One region of the Dactylosporangium sp. NPDC000244 genome, then DNA from elsewhere that is predicted to be linked to it. Evidence: riboswitches for the same ligand, from Rfam matches in the RefSeq annotation. Region 1 holds a riboswitch; the other holds the start of a gene.
What was found. Region 1 has a riboswitch for glycine ahead of gcvP (aminomethyl-transferring glycine dehydrogenase). Riboswitches for the same ligand answer to the same signal wherever they lie in the genome.
Positions count from the first base shown of each region.

Region 2: linked by a shared signal. The riboswitch ahead of ABT369_RS51655 (L-serine ammonia-lyase) and the one ahead of gcvP (aminomethyl-transferring glycine dehydrogenase) in region 1 are both predicted to bind glycine.

Region 1 is NZ_JBEPEH010000012.1:171,945-175,345, forward strand. Features, by position in the region: gene ABT369_RS19025 (nucleotidyltransferase domain-containing protein) at 1-552, opposite strand, end outside; partial or broken gene ABT369_RS19030 (nucleotidyltransferase domain-containing protein) at 613-1,266, opposite strand; glycine riboswitch at 1,300-1,394, shown strand; gene gcvP (aminomethyl-transferring glycine dehydrogenase) at 1,473-3,401, shown strand, end outside.
Region 2 is NZ_JBEPEH010000058.1:22,456-25,856, reverse strand. Features, by position in the region: gene ABT369_RS51660 (MMPL family transporter) at 1-109, opposite strand, end outside; gene ABT369_RS51655 (L-serine ammonia-lyase) at 126-1,526, opposite strand; glycine riboswitch at 1,518-1,619, opposite strand; glycine riboswitch at 1,624-1,713, opposite strand; gene ABT369_RS51650 (AbfB domain-containing protein) at 1,747-2,916, opposite strand; gene ABT369_RS51645 (LLM class flavin-dependent oxidoreductase) at 3,109-3,401, shown strand, end outside.

The DNA.
Region 1 (3,401 bases):
GGCCTCGATCAGGTCCGGGACGTAGGAGAGGGTGTTGAGCACGCGCAGGTCCGACTCGATCTCGCCGGTGCGCATCAGGTGGATGCCGGTGTGCAGCACCCGCAGGGTGTAGAGGGCGGGCTTCAGCTCGCCGGTCTTGGAGTACAGCAGCCACTGGCCCGAGGCGAAGCCCAGGTAGTGCCGGGCGTGCTCCGGCGTCACGCAGTGCGGGGCCAGGGCCCTGAGCTCGTCGTGCAGGGGGCTGGTGCGCACGACCAGCGGGGAGAGCAGCTGCTCCAGGACGTAACCGTTCGGGCGCAGGAGGAGGCGGATGAACTTCGCCAGCTCCTGGCTGACGATGTCCAGCTCCATGCCCTCGCGCTCGCCGCCCAGCTCCACCGTGTCCGGGCCGGTGTCCAGGCCCACCACCTCGTCCAGGGGCAGGAGGTGGCAGGCGCGCAGGTCGAGGTCCGAGTCGACGGAGGCGAAGCCGTAGAGGTGGGCGCCGCTGACCGTGGCGAAGGCGAGGGGATACGGGTGCTCGTCGGCCACCGCACCGGCCCAGGCCGGGATGCCCTCCGGGGTCGGGGGCTGGGTGGTGGTCACTCGCACGGGCGGTACAGGTGCCGCGGTTCGCAAGGCGAACAGGAAGCGCTCCACCGCAGCCCGATCGGGCTCCTCCGGGAGCTTCGACGCCGAGTCGGCGGCGGCCAGGTCGGCGGTCAGGGCGCCGGCCAGGGACTGGAAGTCCTCCCAGCTCAGCTCGCCACGGCGGATCGCCAGGAGCTCGTCGCGCCAGGGGGTGACGTCCACCAGGACCTCGCCGGTGCGCAGGACGTGGGCGCCGGCGCGCAGCAGGCGGGCCATGTGCATCGCCTGCTTCCAGCGGACCTCGCCCGTGCGGGCGCGCACCGAGGTGAGCTTGCCGAGCTGGTCGCGGGCGTAGTCGCCGTAGGTGCGGGCGGCGCGGCGGGACAGCAACGCGGGGCGCAGCTCCAGCAGCGCGCGGCCGGCGTCCGTGACGTGCTCGACCAGCGGCGACGACAGGCACTCCCACACCGTCGGGTTCGCCGCGAGGGCCAGGGTGCAGGCCCGCTCGACCTCCCACGAGAACTGCTCCGGCAGCGGCCCCTCGACGTGCGTGGGCGGCTTGTCCAGCGACCAGAAGGCGTCGCTCGGCGTCTGGAACACGCCCCGGCGGTCGGTGTCGGAGTCCGGGCCGTCCAGCCCGTAGGCGCGGGAGCCGACGACCGCGGAGTAGATCGTGTGCTTCGCCACGATGGTCAAGTCCTGCACTGTTGGTAGGGTAGTCGTGCCGGCAATACCCGCGCGGGAGAGATCGCTGTGCAGAGCAGCGACGCCGAAGGGGCAAATCCTCCCCGGAACCTCTCAGGCAAAAGGACCGCGGCGGGTTGGCACCTCTGGAGTCTGCGACAGAGGGGGAGGAGCGCACGTTCGCCCCTGTCCCGAGATCCGCCCAGAGAGTGTGGCCCATGACCAGTTTTGCCGCGCGGCACATCGGCCCGAGCGCCGACGAACAGGCCCGGATGCTCAAGACCGTCGGGTACGAGACGGTCGAGGACCTCATGACCGCCGCGATCCCCGGCTCGATCCGCTGGCACAAGCCGCTGGACCTGCCGCTTGCCGCGTCCGAGGCCGAGGTGCTGGCCGAGCTGCGGGCCCTCGCCGCGGCGAACCGGACCCTGGTGTCGATGATCGGCCTCGGGTACCACGGCACCCACACCCCGCCGGTGATCCTGCGCAACGTGCTCGAGGACCCGTCGTGGTACACGGCCTACACGCCGTACCAGCCGGAGATCTCCCAGGGCCGGCTCGAGGCGCTGCTGAACTTCCAGACCGTCGTCGCCGACCTCACCGGGCTGCCGGTCTCCGGGGCGTCGCTGCTGGACGAGGCGACCGCGGCCGCGGAGGCGATGACCCTCGCGCGGCGCTCGTCGAAGGTGAAGTCCGAGGTGTACGTCGTCGACGCCGACGTGCTCCCGCAGACCCTCGCCGTCATCCGGACCCGCGCCGAACCGCTCGGCATCGAGGTGCGCGTCCTCGACCTCGCCGTCGAGGAGCTGCCCGAGGCGTTCTTCGGGGTGCACCTGCAGTATCCGGGCGCCTCCGGGGCCGTGCGCGACCACGAGGCCGTCATCGCCCTGGCCCATGAGCGGGGCGCGATCGCCACCGTCGCCGCCGACCTGCTCGCCCTGTGCGTGCTGCGCGAGCCCGGCGCGATCGGGGCCGACGTCGCCGTCGGCAGCGCCCAGCGCTTCGGCGTGCCGATGGGCTTCGGCGGCCCGCACGCCGGATACATCGCGGTCCGCCAGGGCCTCGAGCGCACCCTGCCCGGCCGGCTCGTCGGCGTGTCCAAGGACGCCGGCGGCGCCCCCGCCTACCGCCTCGCGCTGCAGACCCGCGAGCAGCACATCCGCCGCGAGAAGGCGACCAGCAACATCTGCACCGCGCAGGTGCTGCTCGCCGTCGTCGCGAGCATGTACGCGGTCTACCACGGCCCCGACGGGCTGCGCGAGATCGCCGCGCGGACCCACGACATGGCCGTGCGCCTCGCCGCCGGGCTCAGCGCGGGCGGGGTCACCATCGAGCACCGGGCCTTCTTCGACACGGTGACGGCGGTCGTACCAGGTCGGGCCGGCGAGATCGTCGAGGCCGCCGCGGCGCGCGGGATCAACCTGCGCCGCGTCGACGCCGACCGGGTCGGCATCGCCTGCGACGAGACCACGACGTTCGGGCACCTGCGCGACGTGCTCGCCGCCTTCGGCCTCGCCCACGCCGACGTCACCGGGCTCGACACGGCCGACTCGGTCCCGGCGCCGCTGCGCCGCGCGTCGGACTACCTCACGCACCCGGTGTTCAGCAGCCATCGATCCGAGACGGCGATGCTGCGGTACCTGCGCCGGCTCTCCGAGAAGGACTACGCGCTCGACCGCGGCATGATCCCGCTGGGCTCCTGCACCATGAAGCTCAACGCGACCACCGAGATGGAGCCGATCACCTGGCCCGAGTTCGCGAACGTCCACCCGTTCGCGCCCGACGCGCAGACCCAGGGGTACCGCCGCCTCATCGCCGATCTCGAGCGCTGGCTCGCCGAGGTCACCGGCTACGACGCCGTGAGCCTGCAGCCCAACGCCGGATCGCAGGGCGAGCTCGCGGGGCTGCTGGCGATCCGGGCCTACCACCACGACCGCGGCGACACCGAGCGCGACCTGTGCCTGATCCCGTCCAGCGCGCACGGCACCAACGCGGCCAGCGCCGTCATGGCCGGCATGCGGGTCGCCGTCGTCGCCTGCGACGAGCTCGGCAACGTCGACCTCGCCGACCTCGACCGGAAGATCGAGCAGCACCGCGACCGGCTCGCGGCCATCATGGTCACGTATCCGTCGACGCACGGGGTGTAC
Region 2 (3,401 bases), on a different contig from region 1:
GCCCGAACGTGAGGGCGCCGAGCACGACCACCACCAGCCAGACCCCGATCACCGACCAGCGGTGACGGAAGCAGAACCGACCGATCCTCGCCATCACGCCGAGTGCCATGCCGCACAGCTTCGCATCAGCACTCGATCACGGTGACGGCCAGGCCTCCCCGGGCGGTCTCCTTGTACTTCACCGACATGTCCCGCCCGGTCTCCCGCATGGTGCGCACGACCTTGTCGAGGGTGACGTGGTGCGCGCCGTCGCCGTTGAGCGCGAGCCGGGCCGCGTTGACCGCCTTGACGCTCGCGATCGCGTTGCGCTCGATGCACGGGATCTGCACCAGGCCGCCGACCGGGTCGCAGGTCAGGCCGAGGTTGTGCTCGAGGCCGATCTCGGCCGCGTTCTCGACCTGGCCGGGCGCGCCCCCGAGGGCCTCGCAGAGCCCGGCGGCGGCCATCGCGCAGGCGGAGCCGACCTCACCCTGGCACCCGACCTCGGCCCCGGAGATGGACGCGTTGCCCTTGATGATGATCCCGACGGCCGCGGCGGCGAGCAGGAACCGGACCACGCCGTCGTCGTCGGCGCCCGGGACGAAGCGCCCGCTTTTCGGAAATACTGCGTAGTGCAGGACGGCCGGGATGATGCCGGCCGCGCCGTTGGTGGGGGCGGTGACGACCCGCCCGCCGGACGCGTTCTCCTCGTTGACGGCCAGCGCGTAGAGGTTGAGCCAGTCCATGACGTGCAGCGGATCGGACATATCCGATTTCTCGCATAGATCTCTGTACAGCCGTGGCGCTCGTCGACGCACCTTGAGTCCGCCCGGCAACACGCCGTCCGGACGCGTGCATCCGTTGCGCACACACTCCTGCATGACCGCCCAGATATGGAGCAGCCCGGCGCGGACCTCGGCCTCCGAGCGCCACGACAGCTCGTTGGCCAGTATCACGTCGGAGATCGAGCGGCCGTCGCAGTGCGCGAGCAGCTCGGCGCCGGTGGTGAACGGGAACTTGACCGGCACGTCGGCCTCGGCGACCGCGCCGTCCGGGCCGACCACGAAGCCGCCGCCGACGGAGAAGTAGGTGCGGGTGAGCAACTCCTCGCCGGCCTCGGTCCAGGCCGTGAAGCGCATGCCGTTCGGGTGCTCGGGGAGGCTGCGGCGGCGGTGCAGCACCAGGTCGGCGTCGGCGCTGAAGGGGATGTCGTGCTCGCCCAGCAGGGCGATCCGCCCGTCGAACGCCACCTCGGTTCCGGTGTCCACGGTCGCCGGGTCCTCGCCCCGCAGGCCCAGGACGACCGCCCGGGCCGAGCCGTGGCCGTGGCCGGTCGCGCCGAGGGAGCCGAAGAGCTCGGCCTTGACGCGACCGGTGCGCGGCAGGAGCCCGGCCTCGGCCAGGCGGACGGCGAAGCGGCGGGCGGCGCGCATCGGCCCGACCGTGTGCGAGGAGGACGGGCCGATGCCGATGGAGTACAGGTCGAACGCGCTGAGCGTCACGGGAGGCTCCCTTTGGTCGAGGGTCGAGCCTCCCCGCTCTGTCATCGAATGCCTGAGAGCTTCACCGGCACGGCCGCCCGTAGGGTGGCCGGCGGTTTGCACCGTGGGCGCGGGACGCGGCGTCCCGGCTTTCCAGAGTCGCCTTCCCGCGGCGGTACGTGGGCCTGAGAGATTCCGGGGAGGAGTTGCTCCTTCGGCGTCCCGTTTCCAGGGACTCTCCCGTCGCGGGTCGAGCAGCGCGTATGCGGTTGTCGGGCCGACCGTACTACGGGGCCCACGGCGCGGCAACGGCCCACGTGATGTCCGGAACCAGGCTGCCGGCGTTGTCCTGGGTCGCGGTGCCGCCGGGCGTTGCCAGCCACAGCTCCGAGTTGATGTGGCGCAGGTAGGAGCCGGGGAAGTTCCAGGACGCCAGCCGCACCCCGCCGGGGGCCGTCTTCGCGCACCAGGTCGCGTCCGCGCGGGTCAGGGCCGTGCCGTCGTCGGCGCTGATCTTCACGCGGCCGTTCTGGTGGCGCAGGTAGTAGCCCGGGTAGTTGCGCGACTGGAGGGAGTAGCACCCGCCCGCGAGGCCGGGCACCACGCGCCAGGTGGCGTCCTGCTTGAGCAGCTGGTCGCTGGAGGAGGACACGTTCTCGGTGAACCCGAGGCCGTTCATGTGGCGGACGTACCGCGTCGTGCAGCACGCCGTCGTGGCCCGCAGCGAGATAGAGGAGCCGGACGGCAGCGTGGTCGCGGCCCCGTCGTCGCCGGCCGAGCCGGGCACGGCGGCCAGGGCCGAGGCCCAGCGCGCGGCCATCTTGTCGTAGCCCGCGCGGGTCGGGTGCACCCCGTCGGCGAGGTCGCCGGTGCCCAGCGCGGCGTGCATGTCGACGAAGTGGACCTTGGTGCCCTTGCCGGCCACGATGCCGGGGACGGTGGCGTTGAACGCCTTCGCGGCTGCCTCCCTCCCGGCGTCGGCCAGCGGGATGATCGAGGCGACGAAGACGTCGGCGCCGGGCGCGGCCGCGCGCACGTGGTCGATGAGCGCGGAGAGGCGCGCGGGCGCGTTGCCGAGGTCGTAGTTCTGCACCACGTCGTTGGTGCCCAGGTGGATGAGCACGCTGCGGGGCGCGGTGGACGACACCCAGGCGCTCGCGTTCGCGTCCACCTGGTCGATGCGCCAGCCGGGGTGGCCCTCGTGGTCGTGGTCGGGCAGGTCGGCGGGGCCGTTGAACTGGGAGCCCACGAAGTCGACGGGGTGGCCGGCGCCGGCCAGGGCGCGCCACAGGTTGATGCGGTAGCCGCCGGGCACGTTGAAGCCGTCGGTGATCGAGTCGCCGAGGGGCAGGATGCGCACCCCGCCGTTGGACTCGGCGTGGGCGGCGGAGGGCGCGGCGAGGAGCGCGGCGACGGTGGCGGCCGTCGCGGCTAGGGCGGTAAGCAGTCGACGCATGAACCTGAAGGTATGTGTCGGTTTCATTGTTGTAAATGTTTGGATTTTGTGGGTCTGGTACAGTCCGCCTTGGAACTCCGCATTCCGCGCCCCAGAGATACGTCGCAGAACGGGCGCGGGACCCCGCAGCAGTCGCGGGGAGGAGGTGGCGACAGCACTGTCCGCTGCCCACCTTGCTTCTGGGAGTACCACATGGAAATCGGTCTCGGCCTGCCCGTCAGCGACCCCGCGCGCCTGCCCGAGTGGGCCCGCCGCGCCGAGGCGGCCGGCTTTGCCACCGTCGCCCTGCTGGACCGGCTCGCCTACGACAACCCCGAGCCGCTCGTCGCGCTGGCCGCCCTGGCCGGCGCCACCACCCGCATCCGGCTGCAGACCGAGGTGCTGCTCGCCCCGCTGCGCGGCACCGCGCTGCTGGCCAAGCAGGCCGCGACCCTGGACCGCATGTCGGGCGGGCGCCTCACGCTCGGCGTCGGCATCGGCGGCCG